DNA from 4 places in the Methylobacterium sp. WL9 genome. Region 1 is predicted to be linked to each of the others. Evidence: predicted binding sites of a transcription regulator. Region 1 holds the regulator's gene; each other region holds the start of a gene.

The links. The regulator PhoB, encoded in region 1, activates phosphate uptake and scavenging genes when phosphate is short. The targets are predictions, from matches to a motif close to TGTCATNNANCTGTCAT.
Positions count from the first base shown of each region.
Region 2: the regulator PhoB is predicted to act here: its motif matches at 3,839-3,855, upstream of FV217_RS01670 (RNA degradosome polyphosphate kinase).
Region 3: the regulator PhoB is predicted to act here: its motif matches at 3,570-3,586, upstream of FV217_RS11540 (DUF465 domain-containing protein).
Region 4: the regulator PhoB is predicted to act here: its motif matches at 3,858-3,874, upstream of FV217_RS12910 (UDP-2,3-diacylglucosamine diphosphatase).

Region 1 covers NZ_VRVE01000010.1:49,457-55,303, forward strand. Annotated here, with positions in the region: gene pstA (phosphate ABC transporter permease PstA) at 1-542, shown strand, start outside; gene pstB (phosphate ABC transporter ATP-binding protein PstB) at 582-1,397, shown strand; gene phoU (phosphate signaling complex protein PhoU) at 1,442-2,155, shown strand; gene phoB (phosphate regulon transcriptional regulator PhoB) at 2,189-2,887, shown strand; gene FV217_RS06350 (GcrA family cell cycle regulator) at 3,087-3,629, opposite strand; gene FV217_RS06355 (cell envelope integrity EipB family protein) at 4,209-5,084, shown strand; tRNA gene FV217_RS06360 (tRNA-Sec) at 5,135-5,227, opposite strand; gene FV217_RS06365 (dimethylmenaquinone methyltransferase) at 5,432-5,847, opposite strand, start outside.
Region 2 covers NZ_VRVE01000002.1:140,311-146,157, forward strand. Annotated here, with positions in the region: gene FV217_RS01640 (AI-2E family transporter) at 1-108, shown strand, start outside; gene FV217_RS01645 (hypothetical protein) at 123-1,667, opposite strand; gene FV217_RS01650 (hypothetical protein) at 1,887-2,615, shown strand; gene FV217_RS22635 (hypothetical protein) at 2,689-2,967, opposite strand; gene FV217_RS01660 (BrnA antitoxin family protein) at 3,012-3,281, shown strand; gene FV217_RS22640 (hypothetical protein) at 3,337-3,801, shown strand; gene FV217_RS01670 (RNA degradosome polyphosphate kinase) at 3,915-5,847, shown strand, end outside.
Region 3 covers NZ_VRVE01000032.1:7,381-13,227, forward strand. Annotated here, with positions in the region: gene FV217_RS11525 (SPFH domain-containing protein) at 1-30, shown strand, start outside; gene FV217_RS11530 (NAD(+)/NADH kinase) at 40-933, shown strand; gene FV217_RS11535 (propionyl-CoA synthetase) at 1,210-3,126, opposite strand; gene FV217_RS11540 (DUF465 domain-containing protein) at 3,295-3,477, opposite strand; gene FV217_RS11545 (DUF465 domain-containing protein) at 3,752-3,970, shown strand; gene FV217_RS11550 (DUF3606 domain-containing protein) at 4,035-4,211, opposite strand; gene purE (5-(carboxyamino)imidazole ribonucleotide mutase) at 4,446-4,943, shown strand; gene FV217_RS11560 (5-(carboxyamino)imidazole ribonucleotide synthase) at 4,958-5,847, shown strand, end outside.
Region 4 covers NZ_VRVE01000039.1:30,536-36,382, forward strand. Annotated here, with positions in the region: gene FV217_RS12895 (NADP-dependent methylenetetrahydromethanopterin/methylenetetrahydrofolate dehydrogenase) at 1-800, opposite strand, end outside; gene FV217_RS12900 (D-2-hydroxyacid dehydrogenase) at 1,020-1,964, opposite strand; gene FV217_RS12905 (aminotransferase class V-fold PLP-dependent enzyme) at 2,073-3,281, opposite strand; gene FV217_RS12910 (UDP-2,3-diacylglucosamine diphosphatase) at 3,921-4,745, shown strand; gene FV217_RS12915 (glycosyltransferase family 1 protein) at 4,742-5,806, shown strand.

The DNA of each region.
Region 1 (5,847 bases):
CCGACCTGATCCGCTTCCTCAACGACATCCTGCTCTCGGCCCCTTCGATCCTGATCGGCCTGTTCGTCTACACCCTGATGGTGCGGCCGATGGGGACCTATTCGGGCTGGGCCGGCGGCGTGGCGCTCGCCATCATCGCCACACCCGTCATCGTGCGCACCACCGAAGACATGCTGCGCTTGGTGCCGAGCCAGATGCGCGAGGCCGGCGTGGCGCTGGGCGCACCGCCCTCGCACGTGATCAAGAGCGTGACCTGGCGGGCGGCGTCGGCCGGCATCGTCACCGGCATCCTGCTGGCGCTCGCCCGCATCGCCGGCGAGACCGCGCCGCTGCTCTTCACCGCGCTCAACAACAACAGCTGGTTCAACGCCAACCTGCTCGGCGGCATCCCGAACCTGCCGGTGATGATCTACCAGTTCGCGCTCTCGCCCTACCAGAACTGGCAGAGCCTCGCCTGGGCCGGCGCGCTGCTCATCACCGTCACCATCCTGGCGCTGTCGATCGTCGCGCGCCTCGTCATCAAGGACACGCGGGCGCGCTGACCGCGCCCCGCTCCGCAACAGCCCAAGGACTCTGACCTCATGAGCCCGACCACCTCGATGAGCGGCCAGCTCGCCGGCCGCAACCCGGCCAACGAATCCGCGCCGGTCCGCATCGCCGTCAAGGACCTGAACTTCTACTACGGCCAGTTCCACGGCCTGAAGAACGTCAACCTCAACTTCCACGACCGTCAGGTCACGGCGCTGATCGGCCCGTCCGGCTGCGGGAAGTCGACGCTGCTGCGCACCTTCAACCGGATCTACTCGCTCTATCCGGAGCAGCGCGCCACCGGCGAGATCCTGCTCGACGGCCAGAACGTGCTGGACCCCAAGGTCGACCTCAACGAGCTGCGCGCCCGCGTCGGCATGGTCTTCCAGAAGCCCACGCCCTTCCCGATGTCGATCTACGACAACGTCGCCTTCGGCCTGCGCCTCTACGAGCGCCTGCCCAAGTCCGAGCTCGACGGCCGCGTCGAGGACGCGCTCCGTAAGGCCGCGCTCTGGGACGAGGTCAAGGACAAGATGAAGCAGGCCGGCACCGGGCTCTCCGGCGGCCAGCAGCAGCGCCTCTGCATTGCCCGCTCGGTGGCCCAGCGCCCCGAGGTGATCCTGTTCGACGAGCCGACCTCGGCCCTCGATCCGATCTCCACGGGCCGCATCGAAGAACTGATCGAGCAGCTTCGCTCCGAGTTCACGATCGTCATCGTCACGCACAACATGCAGCAGGCGGCGCGAATCTCGCAGTTCACGGCCTTCATGTATCTCGGCGAACTCGTCGAGTTCGCGCCGACGACGAAGATCTTCATGAACCCGGACCAGCGCCAGACCCAGGACTACATCACCGGCCGCTTCGGCTGAGCCTGGTTTCCCTTCATCGATTTGGCCCGCGCCGGAGCCTCGACATGCCCGACCACATCGTCTCGTCCTACGATCAGGATCTCGAAGACCTGCGCCGCCAGATCGCCGAGATGGGCGGCGTCGCCGAGAAGATGGTGACCGATGCCACCGTGGCGCTGGTCCGCCGCGACACGGCGCTGGCCCAGGCGGTCATCGCCGCCGACAAGCGCCTCGACATCCTCCAGCGCGAGATCGAGGAGCGCTCGGTGCTGCTGATCGCGCGCCGCCAGCCGCTCGCCATCGACCTACGCGAGACCATCTCCGGCATCCGCGTCTCGGGCGACCTCGAGCGGATCGGCGATCTCGCCAAGAACATCGCCAAGCGCGTCGTCGCCATCGCCGACCAGCCCCAGCCGCAGAAGATCGTGCTCGGCGTGGAGCACATGAGCGACCTCGTGCAGGAGCAGCTCAAGGACGTGCTCGACGCCTATTCGAGCCGCAACCTCGATGCCGCGCACGACGTCTGGGAGCGCGACGGCGCCATCGACGCGCTCTACAACTCGCTGTTCCGCGAGCTCCTGACCTACATGATGGAAGATCCGCGCAACATCTCGTTCTGCACGCACCTCCTGTTCTGCGCCAAGAACGTCGAGCGCATCGGCGACCACACCACCAACATCGCCGAGACGATCCATTACCTCGTCACCGGGGAAACGCTGGCGGGAGAACGTCCGAAGAACGATGCGTCGAACTATGCGACCGTCGAGCCGAGCGTCTAAGGTTTGGAGCGAAACGAGCCCGCCGGGCGACCCATGAACGCGCGTATCCTGATCGTCGAGGACGAAGAGTCCCTCACCACCCTCCTGCGCTACAACCTCGAAGCCGAGGGCTTCGAGGTCGTCTGCGCCACGCGCGGCGACGAGGCCGACCTGCTGCTGCGCGAGCAGCTGCCCGACCTGATCCTGCTCGACTGGATGGTGCCGGGCCTCTCGGGGATCGAGCTGTGCCGGCGCATCCGCGCCCGGCGCGAGACGGAGCGCCTGCCTATCATCATGCTCACCGCGCGCGGCGAGGAGGGCGACCGGGTCCGCGGTCTCGCCACCGGCGCCGACGACTACATCGTCAAGCCGTTCTCGGTGCCGGAGTTGCTGGCCCGCGTGCGCGCGCTGCTACGGCGGACCAAGCCCGCGCACGTTTCCAGCACGCTTGCGGCCGGCGACATCGAGCTCGACCGCCTCAGCCACCGCATCCGGCGCTCGGGCCGCGAGATCCATCTCGGTCCGACGGAGTTCAAGCTGCTCGAATTCCTGATGCGCAGCCCCGGCCGCGTCTTCTCCCGCGAGCAACTGCTCGACGGTGTCTGGGGCCACGACGTCTACATCGACGAGCGCACCGTCGACGTCCATGTCGGCCGGCTGCGCAAGGCCATCAACCGCGCCAAGCAGAACGATCCGATCCGCACCGTGCGCGGCTCGGGTTACTCGTTCGACGAGATGTTTTCGGAGGCGTAGATCACGCGGCGTGTTGATCGAATCGATCAAAACGCAGAAAACGTCATCGATTCAAAAGTTTAGAACAGGCTCCGCGCAAGAAACCGTTGCCACTTTTTTGCAGCCTGATCGAGGCCTCTCCACCGTCATCGCGGGCGCAGCGAAGCAAGGACGGAATGGAGCGGAACCCGGCGCAGCTCAGCCGGGCATCCTCGAAAAATCAGCGGATTCCGGCCACGCGCCTGTCGCGCTTGCGTTCTGCCGCGGGCTGGTAGGCGATCTGGGCATGCGCCGTGCAATAGGGCAGGCCGGTGATCGCGCGACCGCCGCAGAAGCGGAAATCCGGCGAGGTCGGGTCGCCGAGGGGCCAGCGGCACATCGACTCCCGCAGATCCATGATCGTGACCCGCTCCGAGACGGCCAGACCGTTGGGCTCGGCCACCGCCACCGGGGCTACCAGCGGAAAATTGGGTGCAGGCCGGTGCGAGATCACGGCCGGCGGTTCCGGCAGCGTCGGCTCTTCGGCCAGAACGACGGCGGCCTCCGCCTCGAGGCCGGGCTTCTTGCGGCCCGTCACCTGTCCGGCGGCGCCGTTTGGCTTGACGCGGCCGGCGAGGCCGAGCCGGTGAACCTTGCCGATGACCGCGTTGCGGGTGACGCCGCCGAGCTGCGCGGCGATCTGGCTCGCGCTCAAGCCCTCTTCCCAAAGGCGGCGCAGCGACTCGACGCGCTCGTCGGTCCAGCTCGGGACAGCTTCCACCATGGCCCCCTCCGATTCAGTCGCGCTCATCGATGGCCCGGTGCTCCGCGCGGTGGTGTTGGACGGCGATACGCAAAACAAGCCCGCCACGCGCGTTCCGGCGACCTGTCGAATGGTCCGCCGGGTGTCGCCCCGCAGACAAGGCGAACCTACAGGACGGCTCGATCCCGGTGCAAGCGTCGCGTTGGGGGGCGTGATGGTTTCCAACGGCAAAGGGAGACGCGAAAAGCGGATCGCGCGAGGAGAATAAACCTCAGGCCCGGTTTTCGAGCGTCAAGTCCGCATCACGCACGATTCACATGTGAAACAATGCAGATTTCGAGCGATCCGAAAGAGCCGGATAGTCCGGCCAAAGTCGGTGTCCGCGACACAATTTTCGTATTCTGTTGCAGAACGGTCGTTTTCGCGGCTGTCAGTGCCGGTCGGATAGTATTGTCGGGAAGCGGCAGGCCCGGTTTGCCGGGCGCCGTCGAACGCCTATGTGAAGCCCTCGGAACCTTCTGCATGCCGGTTCGGCCGCGGGTTCTCGCAACGATCGGCGGCCGTCCCGTCATCGCCCCCCTGACCGCTTCGGGAGACCTCATGCGCCCCAGCCTCGCGACCGCCTGCTTCCTCGTCGCGTCCGCGATGCCCGCCGCCGCGGCGGCGACGCAGGGTGCGCCTGCGACGCCCGAGGCGGCGCCGATCCGCCTCGCCAACCACCGCGCGGTCTACGATCTCTCGCTGGCCAAGAGCCAGGGTACCCGCGCCGTCGAGAGCGCGCAGGGGCGCATCGTCATCGATTTCGCGGGCGACGCCTGCAAGGGCTACACGATCCAGACCCGGCAGGTGACGGTGATCGGCTCGGGCGAAGCCGGCGACCGCACCTCGGATCTGCGCAACACCACTTTCGAGACCGGCGACGGCAAGAGCCTGCGCTTCAAGACCGGCGCTGTCCTGAACGGAACCGCGTCCCCACCGATCGACGGTACCGCCGAAGCCTCGGCTGAGGCGCTCAAGGTCAAACTGAAAGAGCCGAAACGCGACCAGTATACGGCCGACGGCCTCGTGCTGTTTCCGAGCCATCACATGCTGCGGTTGATCGAGGCGGCCCGAAAGGGTGAGACCACCGTCGCCGTGAAGGTGTTCGACGGCTCGGACGATGGCCGCAAGGTCTACGACACGCTGGCCGTGATCGGCCGGGCCTCCGCCACGCCGGCCGCCGCCGGCAGCGACCGCGACAAGCCCCTGCGCGAGGGCGAGATGGCCACGATGCGGCGCTGGCCGGTGACGCTGAGTTACTTCACGCAAGGGGAGGGCGAGCGCATGCCGATCTACACCCTGAGCTTCGATCTCTACGAGAACGGCGTCAGCGGCGGCCTCCATCTCGATTACGGCGACTTCGCCATCGACGGGACCGTGACCCGCTTCGACATGGCCAAGGCCGACCCGAAGGCCGAGGGCGAGTGCGGGAAATGACGGCCGGCTCCTGCCGGCCGTGACGGAAGAAAGCGGCCGGACGATAATCCTGGCGGAAGCGGATGGGAATCGAACCCACCGTACGCTGTTGGCGTACCACTGGTTTTGAAGACCAGGAGGGCCACCAGACCCCGTTCGCCTCCGCCGACCGCGATAGCAGCGGCAGCCGGCCTTCGGCAATCGCCTCGACTTATGCGCAACCCGATCGTCGTCGATCCACGCGGCGGCGGGTTGCCGCAGGATCGGTTCGGCGCTGAGCGCCGTGAACGGCCGGGAGGGCGGGGCCGGACCATCCTCCCGACGCCGCTTCGCCCACGGACCCGTCGTCGACGGGAGCCGTGCCGGCCTCAGCTCTTCCAGCCCTTCAAGGCCGCGAACGGACTGTCCGACTCCTTCGGGAGCGGCGGGCAGAGGATGGGTTCGATCTGCGCGGCCGCGTCGGCGAGCGAGAATGCGGATCCGTTGGGCAGCTTGCCGCCTGCGGAATCTGCGTGGCCGCCGCCCCTGAACTTTCGGGCGGCTTCGAGAGCGGTCCCGTTCCTCGAGCGGAACGACATGCCGCCGCCGCGCGCCGCGTTGATCACACGGTCGGTGTCCCCGCGCTCCATGATGTGATCCGACACCGACTGGAAGACGCCGCCGTCCAGGCCGAACGAGAGCTTGGTGCCGTCGGAGAGGGTCCTGAACAGGACGGGCGATCGGGACAGCGCGGCGTGGAGCCTCGCCCGCGTGGTGAGCGCGCCATCATCGTCGGGCTCGCCGG
Region 2 (5,847 bases), on a different contig from region 1:
GTGGCGGCCTCGATCGGCGTGGTCGTTCGATTCGGCGTCGAGCAGTATCTGCAGAGCCGGCTCTACACCTCGGAAGAGCCGGTGCTGCTGGCAGAGCCGGAGGAGTAGCCTCTGCGAGACGTTTACGGGCTCGGCAGCGGACCGCCATCCGGACCCGGCGTCCCGAAGGTCGAGACGGCGTCGATCGACTTGCGTTGCAGCACCTGCCAGCGGGCGAGCTGCGTGCAGAGCGAGGGTGTCTCCTGCGGCGCGCCGGCGCCCGGAGGCCGGGCCGCGCAACGCAGGGAGACGTAGTTCTGTAGGCTCATCGAGAGCTGCAGGGACGAATCCGACGAGTAGAGCTGGGTGTCGCTGAACACCACGCCCGAGACGACGTTCGCCTGGTACATCATCCGCAGGCTCTGCTCGGTCTGCGGCCGGCGCTCGGCGTCGAGGCCGAGCAGCGTGCCGTTGGCGGAAAACTCCGGCAGGATCGCCACGTTCGGGAAGCCCGCCGTCTGGTGGCATCCCATGCAGGAGGCCTTGGCGTTGTCGACGGGGCCGGCGAGTCGCCCGCCATAGCCGAGATGGTTGAAGTTGAGCGGCGCGGTCGTCAGCTCCTTCAGGGCCTGCGGGTTGATCCATTGCTCGGTGAGCTTGGACTGATCGCAGGGTCCGTTCGGCCCCGTGCAAGTCTCGGCGAAGGTGGCCTTGGGCGAGTTGCCCCATTGGAGGCCCAGCGGCACCATCCGCTTCCAGGGCGTGTCGCCCCGGGCGTTGCCGTCATAGCCGAAGGTGCCGAGCAGCCAGCCCGTGGTGCTGCGCGCGTCGCGGACCGACACGTCGATCTGGATCATGCGGATCGTACTGATCTCGCGCTTGAACCGCTCGATCGGCCCGGCATTGCGCCAGCGCGGATCGTCGTTGACGAAGACGTCGGCCTTCCATTCGAGGGCGTTCTTCACGGTGGGAAGCTGATCCTCCGTGACGGTGGAGAACAGCAGCTTGATGATGAAGGCGCCGTCAGGGAACGTGTTGAGCGCGGTCGGGTCGGGGTTCAGCGCGCCGGGTTTCGGGTCGTCCGGATTGCAATAGACCTGCCCGATGCCGAAGGCGGCGCGGTCGTTGAAATAGGCGCCCGACCAGGTGTCGACGAAATCGCGCTGCAGGGTGCTCAGCGTGTTGCCCGACGAGTCGAACTCGTGGGTGAAACCGTGGACGAATTCACGTCCGTCGGTGCCGGGCCAGTCCGAGGCGACCTCGGTGTTCCAGTCCATCCACGGCATGCCGTACCATTTGCGGACTTTATTGTCCTCGACGTAGAAGTCGACGTCGACATTGCCCTCCAGGCCGTAATCGAGAAGCGCCTGCAGGTAGGCCCTCGGATCGACCGGCCCGCCATCCTTGAAATCGATCTTTTGCCACGGAAGCTTTTCCGCGGGCGGCAGCTGATTGGGATAGTCCTGGCTGAGCTTGTACACCCGGCCGCGATAGTTAGGCGCGGGGTCGCCGCCCTGGCCCTCGCGATAGTAGTTCGCGAATTTTCCCCGGACGCAGTCCTTGCGGGCGAGATGATTGCGGACCTCGTCGGTCGTGGCGGAGGCTTGCATGGTGCCGAGACAGACGCTGGTGGCGAGTATCACGATCGCCTGTGCGGCCAGCAGGAAACCGTGCCGTGGTCGTGCCATGTCGCCTCTCCCGAAAATCAGTCCCCGATTTGGAAGTGGAGTCGTTAAGACTTGGCTTTGCGCTGTTTCGGCCCTCTGGAGCATTTTGAAATTCTAATTTTATGCAATTTCCGCCGTATCGCGTACAGGCTCGGCCCGACGATTGCTCCGAACGGCTGCTGATGACTCGCAGGCAACGCGCGCGAATTTCGCAACGGATCGGGTGTATAAGCCCGTCCCATGCGCGACAAAGCTCCGCCGAAGCAGCTCACCTTCGACCTGCCCCTCGACCCGCGCTACGGCCGCGAGGATTTTCTCGTCGGCCCGGCCAACGAGACGGCCTACGGCCTGGTCGAGGCCTGGCCCGACTGGCCGGACACGGTGCTTCTGCTGCAGGGACCGGCCGGCAGCGGCAAGAGCCACCTCGCCTCGATCTGGGCGACGCGCGCCCATGCCTGGACCGTGTCCGCCGGCACGCTGCAGGCCGATCAGGTCAGGCATCTCGTCTCGAACGGCGCCCTGGTGATCGAGGATGTCGACCGCCCGGCGGATCGTGACGAGTCCTCACTGTTCCACCTGCTCAATCTCGCCCGCGAGCGGAAATGCCCGGTGATGATCACCGGAGCGGGCCCGGTCGACGGCTTCGGCCTCAAGGTGGCGGACCTGCGCTCGCGGCTGCGCCTCGCGCCGCGCGTCGAGATCCTGCCGCCGGACGACGCCCTGCTGCGCGCGGTCATCGTCAAGCTCTTCGTCGACCGGCAGATCGTGGTGGACCTCGCCGTTGTCGAAGCGGTCGCCCTACGCATCGACCGCTCGCTGGCCCGTGCCCGCGACGTGGTCGCCGAACTCGACCGCGACGCCCTCGGCCGCGGCCGGCGGATCACCAAGCCGTTGGCTCTGGCGGTGCTCGACCGGCTCGGCATGGCCGAGACCGGGGACGACGCCGACGGGGCGGATGACGAGGCCTGATGACCGCGGCTCTCCGACAGGGGTGATGCCGATCGGCCTTTTGTGTAACGCCTTTTAATCGTCGATCGCCGCGTTAAATGGCGTTGCGAATAATCGATGGCGATCGTCTCGGATCCTGCGAAGCGCCAGAGACGCGCTCACCGAGGGGCGCCTCGGTTTCGACGATGCCGAGGTCGTTTTCGCCGGACCGACCTACACGTTCGAAGACACGCGCAAAGACTACGGCGAGGTCGGCAACATCACGATGGGGCTGTTTTTCGGCCGAATGGTCGTCGTTGGATGGATTCCACGGGGGTTGGATCGCCGTATTTTCCATGAGGAAAGCCAATGTCCGCGAGCAAACGCGCTTCACCCCGCTTCTCCGCCGATCGACCGATCGGAACGGACCTCGTTGCCTTGGATGCCCACGAGATCACGCCCGAGGAATACGAAGAACTTCCCGAGATTACCGACGAGATGATCGAACGCGCCGATTTCCACATCGGCGGCAAACTCATCAGGCGCGGCCGCGGGCGGCCCAAGATCGAACGGCCGAAGCGGCAGGTCACGCTGCGTCTCGATGCCGACGTCCTGGATGGCATCCGTGCGACCGGTGCCGGCTGGCATGGCCGGGTCAATCAGGCGCTTCGGGATTGGCTGGCGGCTTCGCCTCGCGAGCGGGACTGACCGTTACCGATCACTCTGGGCTCGTGCCCGCGACACGAAACGAGGATCGGACCTCATGACCTCTGATCTGCCGAGCCGTCTGTATCGCCGCGTCTGCTCCGTCGGCTTCGTCCTGCTCCTGGCCGCCCTCCCTGCCCGCGCCGAGGATCCAGCGCCACTCCTCGACAATTGGAAGGACCTGCGCGCCGCCTTCGTGCGCTGCTGGACGGTGCCCAAGGGGACCGAGGGCTCGGTGGTCGCGTTCCGCTTCCTGTTCGCGCCGAATGGCGGCCTGCGCGGCCCGCCGATGGTCATGGCCAAGATCCTGAAAGGCGACGACGACGCGAAGAAGCGCTACGAAGCAGCGGCCTACCTCACGCTCGACCGCTGCCTGCCGATCCGGGTGACGCCGGGCTTCAAGGCGGTGATGGGCGAGTCGCTGCTGCTGCTGCGTCTGGTGAACACGCGCCGCGAGCCCGCCCCGAATCTCGGCCCTGCCATGACGATCTTCGCCGAGGAGGCGAAGGCGGAAGGGGAGTAGCCTTCCGGCCGTCGCGGCGCAGCGGCATTGGCCGCTCTGTCGCAAAAACGTCATATGGCATAGCTCGGCCCGTGCTACGGCACCGCCCCGCGCGCAACTGAGGAGGCTGACCTTTGCCGGAGATGGAGTCGGACGTCACGGTGCAGGACGGCGAGGCGGTCGAGGCCGAGGAGACGACGCTCGCCACAGAGCGCGGCGTCCGCAGCGAGAGCGCCCGCGCCCGCACGGCCCGTGCCGCCCGCATCCTCGCCGCCGAGAAGGCCGCCGAGCCCGAGGCCGGCCCGACCGGCCAGAAGACGGGGGCTAAGGTCGACGAGGCCGCCCGCGAGCCGATCCTGGAGGCCGGCCGCCATCTGCGCCACTCGCCCGAGCGTTTCGTGAACCGCGAGCTATCCTGGCTGCAGTTCAACCGGCGTGTGCTGGAGGAGGCCTCCAACAAGAACCACCCGCTGCTGGAGCAGCTGCGCTTCCTCTCGATCTCGGCGGCCAACCTCGACGAGTTCTTCATGGTCCGCGTGGCGGGCCTGTACGATCAGGTCCGCGCCGGCATCACCACGCCCTCGCAGGACGGCCTCTCGCCCTCCGAACAGCTCGTGCGCGTCGGCGCCGAGGTCTCGCGGCTGGCCCTCGACCAGCAGGAGCGCTGGCGGGCGCTGCGTGGCGAATTGCTCGAAGTCGGCATCGAGCTCGTCGAGCCGGCGGGCTTGTCGGACGAGCATGGCGCCTGGCTCGACGACTACTTCCTGCAGCACATCCTGCCGGTGCTGACGCCGCTCGCGATCGACCCGGCCCATCCGTTTCCGTTCATTCCCAATCTCGGTTCGACCATCGCCCTGATGCTGGTGCGCCCGCGCGACGGCCGCACGCTCCGCGCGCTGATCCGCCTGCCCTCCATGCTCGACCGGTTCGTGCGCCTGCCCGACGCGACGGGGGACACGACGGCGCGCTTCATCGCCATCGAGCAGGTCATCGTGAAGTTCACGAACCGGCTGTTTCCCGGCTATTCCGTGAAGGGCCAGGGTGCCTTCCGGGTGGTGCGCGACTCCGATCTCGAAATCGAGGAGGAGGCCGAGGACCTCGTCCTGCATTTCGAGAGCGCGCTGAAGCAGCGCCGCCGCGGCGTCGTGATCCGCCTCGAAATCGAGGAGGGCATGACCGAGGACCTGCGCAGCTTCGTCATGGACGAGCTAGAGATCGCGCAGGACGGCGTGTTCCTCGTCGAAGGCACGCTGGCGCTCAACGAGCTCTCGCAGATCGTCGGGATCGACCGGCCGGACCTCAAGTTCAAGCCCTACAACGCCCGCTTCCCCGAGCGCATCCGCGAGAGCGGCGGCGATGTCTTCGCGGCGATCCGGCAGAAGGACTTCATCGTCCACCACCCCTACGAGACCTTCGACTCGGTGGTGCAGTTCCTGGCCCAGGCCGCCCGCGACCCGAACGTCGTCGCGATCAAGCAGACGCTCTACCGCACCTCCTCGAACTCGCCGATCGTCGCCGCCTTGGCCGAGGCGGCCGAGGCCGGCAAGTCGGTGACCGCACTGGTGGAATTGAAGGCCCGCTTCGACGAGGAGGCGAACATTCGCTGGGCGAAGGACCTCGAAAAGGCCGGCGCGCAGGTCGTGTTCGGCTTCATCGAGTTGAAGACGCACGCCAAGCTGTCGATGGTGGTGCGCCGCGAGGGTGAGAAGCTCGTCACCTACTGCCATATCGGCACCGGCAACTATCATCCGATCACCGCGCGCATCTACACCGACCTGTCCTTCTTCACGGCGGACCCGGCCATCGCCCGCGATGTCTCTCGCATCTTCAACTACATCACCGGCTATGCCGAGCCGGCGGAGCTCGAGCGCATGGCGGTCTCGCCGATGACGCTGAAGCCGCGCCTCCTCGAGCACATCGCGCAGGAGATCGCCCACGCCAAGGCCGGGCGCCCGGCGGCGATCTGGATCAAGTGCAACTCGCTGGTCGACCAGCAGATCATCGACGCGCTCTACGACGCCTCGACTGAAGGCGTGCAGATCGATTGCGTGGTGCGCGGCATCTGTT
Region 3 (5,847 bases), on a different contig from region 1:
AAGGTCCCCCCGTCGATCGCGGCACGCTGAGGACATGCGATGGCAGCCGTCACCCCACGCGCCGTCTTCGTGGTGCGCGACACCGACTACGAATTGCTGCTGGCCCGGCACGCGACGCGCGGCCAGGCCAAGTTCTTCCTGGACAGCCGCGAACAGAGCATCGCGGAGGTCGAGGCACGCCACGTCGTGTTCCATACCGTGCTCGGCCGGGCGCGCGCCGCCGTGCCGGCGGATTGGCGACAGACGCTGGCGCGCCGGGCCGACCTCGATCGCTTCCTGTTCGCACCCGAAGACGTCATCGTGGCCGTCGGACAGGACGGGCTCGTCGCCAACGTCGCGAAGTATCTCGGCGCGCAGCCGGTGATCGGCGTCAATCCGGCGCCCGATCTGTACGACGGCGTCCTGGCGCGGGTCGCCGTGGAACGCCTGGGCGCGCTGCTCCCGGCGAGCGTCGCCGGCGCGGCCCGCGTCGAGCGGCGGACCATGGTGCAGGCGGTTCTGGACGGCGGCGAGCGGCTGCTGGCGCTGAACGAGATTTTCGTCGGCCACCGCAGCCACCAATCCGCCCGCTACCGGATCGAGGCCGGAGGCACGGCCGAGGACCAGTCGTCGAGCGGTCTCATCGTCGCCTCCGGGACGGGGGTGACGGGCTGGGCTCGGTCCATCAGCGAAGCGAGCCATCTCAGCCTCGCGATCGGCCCGGAAGAGCCGGCCGTCGGCTACTGGGTGCGTGAACCGTTCCCGAGCGTCGCCACCGCCACCGGCCTGCGCGCCGGCAAGCTCGCCGAGACCGCCCTCGTTGTGACCTCGCGGATGAACGAGGGCGGCGTGGTGTTCGCCGACGGCATCGAACAGGATTTCTTGGCCTTCGGCTGGGGCAGCCGGGTCACGATCGCGCCGGCTCCTCAGACGCTCAACCTCGTGGTCGCGTAGCTCGTCGCCGGGAGTCGAGGGGCCGCGCGTGATTCGCGCCGACATGGTCCGCGCATCCGGTTTCGAGACCCCGCTCCCCGAACACCGCCTTCAACGCCGCCGGCCCGATTGGTTCGGAATCGGCGGGTTCGGCGCCGACCACACCACGCGAGCAGGTAGCCTTGCGCACCGTGCAACCCCACCGCCGCGATGCCGCGCCGGCAGCGACGTCGCCATGATGGCAACGATGAATGCCGACGGCCGCCGTCGTACCGCGAATACCGAGGCAGCATCCGGCTACGCGCCGAGTCCGCGGCTCTTCAGGCTCTCGCCGATCTCGTCGAGGGCCGCCGGATCCTCGATAGTCGGCGGCGTGGTGTAGCTTTGCCCGTCGGCGATGGCCTTCATCGTGGCGCGAAGAATCTTGCCGGATCGCGTCTTCGGCAGACGCTCGACGGTGAGCGCCAGCTTGAAGGCGGCGACGGGTCCGATTTCGTCGCGGACGCGGGCGACGAGCTCTCGCTCGATCTCCGCCGGTTCTTTGAAAACCCCTGATTTCAGGACGACAAAGCCGCAGGGAGCCTCGCCCTTCAGCGCGTCGCGGATGCCGATGACGGCGCATTCGGCGACGTCGGGATGGGCGGCCAGCACCGCCTCCATGCCGCCGGTGGAGAGGCGGTGGCCGGCGACGTTGATGATGTCGTCGGTGCGCCCCAGCACGGTGACGTAGCCGTCCGCGTCCCGGATGCCGGCATCCGAGGTGTCGTAGTAGCCGGCGAAGGTCGCCAGGTAACTCGACCGGAAGCGCGCGTCCGAGCCCCACAAGGTCGGCAGGCAGCCCGGCGGTAGCGGCAACTTCAGGGCGATGGTGCCCATCGTGCCGGCTGGGACGGGCTTCCCGGATTCGTCGAGGATATGAAGGTCGTAGCCCGGCATCGGCATCGCCGTTGAGCCGTATTTCACCGGCAGCTTCTCGATGCCGATCGGGTTGCCGGCGATGGCCCAGCCGGTCTCGGTCTGCCACCAATGGTCGATGACGGGCTTGCCCAAAGCGGTCTCGGCCCAGGCCACGGAATCCGGGTCGGCCCGCTCGCCGGCCAGGAACAGGGCGCGAAATCCGGACAGGTCGTAGTCGGCGATTTTTGCGGCGCGCGGGTCGTCCTTCTTGATCGCGCGAAGCGCCGTCGGGGCCGTAAACAGCGTGCCGACGCCGTGCTCGGCCACCACGCGCCAGAACGCGCCGGCATCGGGCGTGCCCACGGGCTTGCCCTCGTAGAGTACGGTCGTGCAGCCGTGCAGCAGCGGCGCGTAGACGATGTAGGAATGCCCGACGACCCAGCCGATGTCGGAGGCGCAGAAATACACCTCGCCGGGCCTCACCCCGTAGAGGTTCGTCATCGACCAGGTGAGCGCCACGCAGTAGCCGCCGGTATCGCGCACCACGCCCTTCGGCTTCCCGGTCGTGCCCGAGGTGTAGAGGATGTAGAGCGGGTCGGTCGCCGCCATCGCGATCGGATCGGCCGTCCGGCCCTCGGCCTTGGCCGCGGCGACCGTCTCCGCCCAGTCGTGGTCGCGGCCTTCCATCAGGCCGGCAAGTGCTTGCGGGCGCTGTAGAATCAGGCAGGCTTCGGGCTTGTGGCTGGAGCGCGCGATCGCCGCGTCAAGCAGCGGCTTGTAGGCGACGGTTCGCGCCGGCTCGACGCCGCAGGAGGCGGCCAGGATCACCGTCGGCGATGCATCCTCGATGCGCGCGGCGAGCTCGTTCGCCGCGAAACCTCCGAACACCACCGAGTGGATCGCACCGAGCCGGGCGCAGGCCAGCATCCCGAACAGGGCTTCCGGCACCATCGGCATGTAGATCACCACCCGGTCGCCCCGGCCGACGCCGAATCCGGAGAGCACGGCAGCGAGCGTGGCCACTTCGTCCCGCAGTTCGCGATAGCTGATCGTGCGCTTGGTGCCGGTGACGGGGGAGTCGTGGATGATCGCCGCCTGATCGGCGCGACCGCCCTCGACGTGACGGTCGACGGCGTTGTGGCAGGCGTTTAGCCGGGCATCTGGAAACCAACGGCCGTAGATTCCAGCGCCTTCGTCGAAGGCGCGCTCCGGCGCGGTCTCCCATTCGATCGCCTTCGCCGCGTCCAGCCAGAAGCGCTCGGGATCTGCGATCGAAGCTGCGTGCACGGCGGCATAGGCGGGCGCAGCGGCGGTCATGGCGTTCCTCGGCGTCGATCCGCCGGTCGGCGCCGGCTTATGCGGCATCTTCTCACGAAGCCGAGATGGATACCCCAAAAAACAACCGCCGCACCGGTGGTCCGGGGCGGCGGCGAACGCGTCAGGATATCGAGGGATACGGCCGGAAAAACCTTGCCGTTGTACGGATCAGTGGAGAGTGTCTCCGTCATCCCGGAGGCGGTTGATCTCGTCCTTGAGATGGAGCTTCTTGCGCTTGAGTTCGGCGATGCGGAGGTCGTCGCTCGATGGTGACTGCATCGCGTCGTGCAGTTCTCGCTCCAAGGCATCGTGCTTGCGAGCGAGCTGGCTCAAATGCGTGTCCAAGGACATGAGTCGTCTCTCCTGTCATCGTTACCGACTCGGGCATCGTGGCACACGCTGAGCCGGCTGTCGAAGCGATTCCCTTGTCAAGCTCTCGATTTCGTCATCGAATTGCCGCCGGTTTTCCGCAACTATGGCGGAGACTTTCGGGACTGAGCGGTCGCGTCGTCAGGGCGGAGAAACATCGTGGACCGTCGCCCGCGGCAGACCGTGCCGTCTTGCCCGAAGCGAGGCCATGGCGCATGGTTTTCGATAGGGGCCTGAGCGAGATCTGCCGGTGGAAGTGGGAGACAACGACACGGGCGACGCAGCGACGGACTTCGCGCCCGAGCTGAGCCGCCTCAAGGAGGAGCATCGCGACCTCGACGGCGCGATCGAGGCGTTGAAGGTCGGGATTGCCGGCGATCAGTTGCAGATTCAGCGACTCAAGAAGCGCAAACTCTTCCTGCGGGATCGGATCGCGCATCTCGAAGATCAGATGCACCCGGATATCATCGCCTGACGACTACGAAAAAGGGCGCGCCGTCGCGGCACGCCCTTTGTTTCGCTTAGCCGAGCGGGCCGGCTCATTTCGATAGGTAGGCGCTCACGCTGGAGACGCGGGTGCCGACTATGCGAACCGCCTTGCGCAGTCGCTCGTCCGTCACGCCGAGGAGTTCGGCCCAGCGGGCGCGGCTTGCGTGATCGTAGATGTCGATATGGGCGTTGGCACTGATCTGAGGGGAGGCAGCCGAGGGAGACATGTCGGTTCCGTCGAGGCTCGAGGGACTGGACCGGACGAGGCCCATTTCGCAGACAACGCGGCCTCCCGCTCCGGGCTCCCGCGTCCAAGGCGTGTTTCTGAACGTTTCTCAAGATTCTTTGCCGGAGGCCTACACCGGCGCCGCAGCCTTGCCGGGCGACGGCAGCCCCTGTATTCGGCGCAAGGACCTTGGCGCCCTTCGCCGGTCCGTTTCGAGATACCGGAAGTGACGAGGATGACGGGATCGACCCCGGTCGCGATCATCATGGGAAGCCAGTCGGACTGGGCGACCATGCGGCACGCCGCCGAGACCCTCGATGCGCTCGCGGTCGCCTATGACGCGCGCATCGTCTCGGCACACCGCACGCCCGACCGGCTCGTGTCGTTCGCCAAGGGCGCGCGCGAGGCCGGCTTCAAGGTCGTGATTGCCGGTGCCGGCGGCGCCGCGCACCTGCCCGGCATGACCGCCGCGATGACACCGCTGCCGGTCTTCGGCGTGCCCGTGGAATCGAAGGCGCTCTCGGGCCAGGACAGCCTGCTCTCCATCGTGCAGATGCCGGCCGGCATTCCCGTCGGCACCCTCGCGATCGGGCGGGCCGGCGCGGTCAATGCGGCGCTTCTCGCGGCTGCCGTCTTGGCACTCACCGATGAGGCCCTCGCCGAACGACTCGATGCTTGGCGCGCGCGCCAGACCGATGCCGTCACCGAGCGGCCCGACACGACCGCCAACTAAAAAGACCTGAATTCATGACGACGACTAAAAAGGAGGGGCCGGTTCGGCCCGGCGGCACCATCGGCATTCTCGGCGGCGGCCAGCTCGGCCGCATGATCGCACTCGCCGCGGCGAATTACGGCTTGAAGGTCCACGTCTACGCGCCCGATGCCGACAGCCCGGCTTTCGATGTCGCCGCCGCGAAGACGGTGGCGCCCTACGAGGACGCCGAGGCGCTCGCCACCTTTGCCGACAGCGTCGACGTGGTCACCTACGAGTTCGAGAACATCCCGCACGCGACCGCCGAGATCCTGGCGCGGCACGCCCCGTTGCACCCCAACCCGCGCGCGCTGCTGACGACGCAGGACCGCCTCGCAGAGAAGCGTTTCGTCAACGGCCTCGGCATTCCGACCGCACCGTTCCAAGCCGTGGATACGGCACAAGATCTCGCGGACGCCCTTGGCGCGCTCGGCCGTCCCGCCGTCCTGAAGACCCGACGCTTCGGATACGACGGCAAGGGCCAGCGCATGATCCGCCACGGCGACGATCCGGCGGCGCTGCTGGCGGAATTCGGCGGTGCGCCGTGCATCCTGGAAGGCTTCGTCCCGTTCGAGCGCGAGATCTCCGTCGTCGCCGCACGTGGCCTGGATGGCACCTTCGCCGCCTACGATCCCTGCGCCAACGAGCACGAGGACCACATCCTCGCCCTCACCCGCGTGCCCGCCCCGGGGCTCGCTCCCGAGACCTCCGAAGCGGCGACCGGCATCGCGAAACGGATCGCAGAGGCGCTCGACTATGTCGGGGTGCTTGCCGTCGAACTATTCGAGATCGCCGGGCCTGTCGGCACCGGGCGTCTCGTCGTCAACGAGATCGCGCCGCGCGTCCACAATTCCGGCCATTGGACCATCGAGGGCGCGACGACCTC
Region 4 (5,847 bases), on a different contig from region 1:
AATTTGCCGATGCAGGCGCGGTGCAGCTTGAGCTTCAGGCCGCCGATGCCGAGCGCCCCGAAGGCGAGCTTGCCGCCGTAATCCTTGCCCTTGTCGGTGGCCTCGATGCCGCCGATGCCGAGCGGGGGCTGCGCGTTGTAGTCGGCGACGATCTCGATCGAGCTCTCGTTCTGCCAGGCCGCGGTCGGAACCAGTTCGAGGCCGATGGCGCCGGCGGCGAATACGAGGTGCGCGCCCTTGACGATCTCGGAACGCGAGGCGTCGTCCGGCGTCTCGGCCGCCGTGACGTTGACCTTGAAGCGCTTATTGACGGAATCGGCTGCGGCCTGGGCCTTGTCGAGCTTGCGCCCGCACAACACGACCTCGGCACCCTCGCCGGCAAGCAGCGCCGCCGAGCGCATGCCGACCGGGCCGGTGCCGGCCAGCACGACCGCCTTCTTGCCCTTCACCGAGCCACCGGCCGCCTTGACGACGAGGGCCACGCCGGCCGCGGCCGTGGTGTTCGAGCCGTTGGAATCGAGCATCGAAGATACGCGGAACGGGCCGAAGAAGCGCTTCTTCACCGCTTCGAACACGCGCTCGCCGGCCGCCATGTCGCCGCCGCCGACGAAGATCGCCGTCGACTGCTTCTCCTTGCCGCCGCGCGTGTAGATCGTGCCGTCAACGAAGGCGCCGACGTTCTCGGGCGTGACGTTGGCGTAGCCGGTGATGTGGTCGGCGCCGCCGTCATAGCCGACGACGACATCGAACACGCTCGGCGCGGCATCCGTGTCGAATTGGAAAAGCAGCTTCTTGGTCATCGTTCCTCTGAGGGTCGGTGCCCGCGCAAGGCGCGGAGCGTTTCCATCATGCGGCTCTGCGGCCGCGTATCTTCAAACTTGTCATTCCGGTGCTCGCCGGAGGCGAGAACCCGGAAACCATCCGCGATGCGGATGGTAGAGGTTCAGGTCGTCGCGCCCAATCGTGGGTTCCGGGTTCCGCTTCGCGGCCCCGGAATGACGACCGGCGAGAGCTTTGCCCTACGCCTCGACCACGTTCTGCGGTTTACCCGCGACGTAGGCCTCGACGTTGTCGACGAGCTGGTCGGCGAGGATCTGCATCGCCTCCTTGCTGGCCCAGGCGACGTGCGGGGTGACGATCAGGTTCGGCAGGTCCTGTTCGCACAGGATGTTGCCGTTTTTCGGCGGTTCCTGTGCGACCACGTCGAAGCCGGCGCCGCCGATCGTCCCGCTCTTCAGCGCCTCGACCAGGGCCTCCTCGTCGACGAGCCCGCCGCGGGCCGTGTTAATGAGGAGCGCATGCTTCTTCATTTTCTTGAACTGCTCGGCGCCGATTAGGCCCTTGGTGTCGGGCGTCAGCGGTACGTGCAGGGTGATGACGTCGCTCTCGCGCAGGATCGTGTCGAAATCGACGAGGCCCGGCTGTTCGAACACGTCGTAGGCGATGACCTTCATGCCGAGTGCCTCGGCGAGCTTGCCAATCGATTTGCCGAGCGCGCCGTAGCCGACGATGCCGAGCGTAGAGCCGGCGATGTCGTGGATCGGGTAGTCGAAGTAGCAGAACTGGCTCGACTTGGCCCAATCGCCCCGGCGCACCGAGTTGGCATAGGGGACGATGGCGCGGCGCAGCGCGAACATCAGCCCGATCACGTGCTCGGGCACGGTGTTGAAGGCGTAGTTGCGGATGTTGACGACCGTGATGCCCTGCTCTTTCGCCTGCTTCTTGTCGACGACGTCGGTTCCGGTAGCGGCAACGGCGATGAGCTTCAGGTCGGGAAGCTGCTTCAGGACATCGGCACGCATCGGCACCTTGTTGATCAGCGCGATTTCGGCGCCCTGGAGGCGCTCGACGATCTCCACCGGCGTCCAGGTCGAGTCGTATTCCTTGTAGTCGTGCGGGAAGCCGAACGCGCGCACCTTGGCGTCGAGAGACTCGCGGTCGAGGAAGACGACTTTCTTGGTCATCGCTGATCCCTGTTCTCGTCCTCGGCGGTGGCGTCCGCCCGGGCTTTTTTGGTGGTTTCGTTCAGGGGAGTGATCCGGGGCCGGCAGGGCAGGCCCCGGACCGAGGTCTTAGGACTTCGAGAGCGGGTTCTCGCGCAGGTAGCTCGATGCGGCGGCGACGCCCGAACCCGGGGTCACGTTGATGCCGTTGTCGATCATCGACATTTCGGCACCGGCGATGGCACCGAGGAGCGAAAGCTCGTTCAGATCACCGACGTGGCCGATGCGGAACACCTTGCCGGCGACTTCCGACAGACCCGCGCCGAGCGCGAGGTTGTAGCGGACGAAGGCGTGCTTGATGATCTTGGCGGCGTCGACACCCTCCGGCACCACGATCGCGGTGACGGTGTCGGAGTTCCACTTGGGCTCCTTGGCGCAGGTCTTGAGGCCCCAGGCTGCGACGGCCTGACGGGTCGCCTCACCGAGCACGTGGTGGCGGTGATAGACGTTCTCGAGACCTTCCTCGAACAGGCAGGCCAGCGCCTCGCGCAGGCCGTAGAGCAGCGGCAGCGACGGGGTGTAGGGGAAGTAGCCGAGGTGGTTCTGCTTCTTGTGGTCTTCCCAGTCGAAGTAGACGCGGGCGAGACGGTCGTTGCTGCCGGCAGAGCCTTCGGCAATCTTGATCGTCTTGGGGCTGACGCAGATCACGCCGAGGCCGGCGGGGAGCATCAGGCCCTTCTGGGAGCCGGCGATGGCGCAGTCGACCTTCCACTCGGTCGCGTTGAACGGCAGCGAGCCGATCGAGGACACGCCGTCGACGAAGAGCAGCGCCGGGTGGCCGGCCGCATCGATCGCCTTGCGGACGGCACCCACGTCCGAGGTGACGCCGGTGGCGGTCTCGTTGTGGACGACCATGACGGCCTTGATGTCATGGTTCTTGTCGTCGCGCAGGGCCTGCTCGATCTTGGCCGGATCGGCGCCGGTGCCCCAGGCCTCTTCCTGCACCACGACATCGAGACCGAGGCGCTTGGCCATGTCGATCCAGAGGTGGCTGAACTGGCCGAACCGGGACGCCAAGACCTTGTCGCCGCGGGCGAGGGTGTTGGTGAGCGCTGATTCCCATATGCCCGTGCCGGAGGCCGGGAACAGGAAGATCGTGCCGTCGGTCGAACCGAACACCTTCTTGGTGTCCTCGAACAGCGGCTTCGTCAGCTCCGGGAACTCGACCGAGCGGTGATCCTCGGAGGGCACCAGCATGGCACGCTGCACGCGATCCGGGATGTTCGTCGGGCCCGGAACGAAGAGGTGGTTGCGACCAGGCCGTCTCGTTGCCGCCATGAGTGTATCCTCCAAATCCAGTTTCTAGCGACCGGGAGCGAGCCCGGTCCTGTCGTCAAATCGTGTTGGCGGGACACGCCCACCGCGTATGCGATCCCGCAGGACAACGGCCGCTGAGTCCCGGTCGCGGGGCGACGTTCGTTCACCCGAACGCCCCGGCACGTGCGTCGTTCCCGCGCGCCCACGGAGACCGCGTGCTCTGGTGACGTCCGTCAGACCTATCGGAAACGCCGGGATCTGCGGAGCGGCGATCCGGCATCTGCCGTTCGCGTCACGGCGCGCTCGTTACGCCGGTCGCCTCCGAATTCCCACTGCCCTCGATGCCCCAGCCGGCCCCCGTCTTCAAGGGTGCCGCGCGAGCCGTCGAACGCTTCCACTCCGTTGTCCTGGGGATCCAGCCGCTTCCGCGGCGCAAAGCGGTATCTCGTTGGACATACCGCCTCGGACCTCACTGCCGCGCAAGATGCCCGCCTTCACCGGGAAAGGAAAACTCAAAAAACTCAAGCGGATGGCAAAAAGAATTTCCCCGTCGGCTCGGCTTCGTCGGCGGTCCGCGCGATCCCGCGACGGGGCCGGCGTCATCAAACTGAGACGGGAATTCGGTTTGGCTTTCCCTGTGTGGACAAGCCGGAGGCGCGGTTGGCAGAGGATCCGGAGACCACGATCCGCGTGCGGACGCTCTTTCTGTCCGATACGCATCTCGGCACCAAGGGCTGCCAGGCCTCTCTGCTGCTCGACTTCCTGCGCGACGTCGATGCGGACACGATCTACCTCGTCGGCGACATCGTCGACGGCTGGCAGCTCAAGTCCGGCTGGTACTGGCCGCAGGCCCACAACGACGTGGTGCAGAAGATTCTGCGCAAGGTCCGCAAGGGCGCGCATGTCGTCTACGTGCCGGGCAACCACGACGAGTTCCTGCGCGACTATATCGGCACCACCTTCGGCGGCATCGAGATCGCCGAGAGCCGCATCCACGTCGCCGCCGACGGCAAGCGCTACCTCATCATCCACGGCGACCAGTTCGACATGGTGGTGCGCCACTCGAAGTGGCTCGCCCATCTCGGCGACGGCGCCTACACAGCCGCGCTCACCGTCAACACCCTGCTCAATCTCGTGCGCCGCCGGCTCGGCCTGTCCTACTGGTCGCTTTCGGCGTGGGCGAAGCTGAAGGTGAAGAACGCCGTCAACTTCATCGGCAAGTTCGAGGAATTCCTGGCCGACGAGGCCCGCCGGCAGGGCGCCGACGGGGTCGTCTGCGGGCACATCCATCACGCCGCCAACCGGGACATCGACGGGCTCGCCTACATCAACACCGGCGACTGGGTAGAGTCCTGTACGGCAGTGGTCGAGCACTACGACGGCCGCATGGAGGTGCTGCATTACCCAAGTCTGCTGCGTGCCCGCGCCGCCGCCGAGACCGAGATGGTCGGCTATGCCGAGTCCCCATCGCGGGCTGTCGCGTGAAACTGCTGATCGCCACCGATGCGTGGCACCCGCAGGTCAACGGCGTGGTGCGTTCCCTGGAGCAGATGGCGCGGGCCGGCGAGGCGCAGGGCGTCGAGCCGATCTTTCTGACGCCGCAGGATTTTCGATCGCTTCCCCTGCCGGGCTATTCCGAGATCCGGCTCTCGCTGGTGACGCGCTCCGGCGTGATGCAGGCCTTCGACGGCCACGCGCCGACCCATGTCCACATCGCCACCGAGGGGCCGATCGGCCATGCCGCGCGGCGGGCCTGCCTGTCACGGGGACGCCCTTTCACCACGAGCTACCACACGCGCTTTCCCGAATACCTCGCCGCCCGTGCGCCGGTGCCGGAATCCTGGAGCTACGCCTGGCTGCGCCGCTTCCACGCTGCGGCGAGCGGCACCATGGTGAGTACGCCTTCGCTCGAGCGCGAACTCGCAGGCCGCGGCTTCTCGAATTTGATGACCTGGACCCGCGGCGTCGATACCGAGCTGTTTCGCCCGCAGACGAGTGACGCGCTCGCCGGCATACCCGGCCCGATTTTTTTGTTCGTCGGGCGGTTGGCTGTCGAGAAGAACGTGGCGGCCTTCCTCGGTCTCGACCTGCCGGGCACCAAGGTCGTCGTCGGCGACGGGCCGGACCGGGCGCGCCTGCAGGGCCTCTATCCTGAGGCCCGCTTCCTCGGCACGCAGACCGGCGAGACGCTGGCAAAGATCTACGCCGCCGCCGACGTCTTCGTGTTTCCGAGCCTCACCGACACCTTCGGCATCGTGCTGTTGGAGGCGCTCGCCTGCGGCCTGCCGGTGGCGGCCTTTCCGGTGACAGGCCCCCTCGACGTGATCTCGGGAACCGGCGCCGGCGTGATCGATGCCGACCTGCGCAAAGCCGCCCTCGCCGCCCTCTCGATCCCGCGCGATCGCTGCCGCACGGAAGCACTTCGCCACACCTGGGCCGAGAGCGCGCGCCAGTTCTACGCGAATATCGAGATCGCCCATGCCATCGGTCCGATACGTGCGGGAAAGGCCGTGAAGCAGACCACGAGGCTCGTCGAACTCGGGTGACGCCTGCCGCACGGGATGCGAGAAGCCGGCATGCGCCCTCG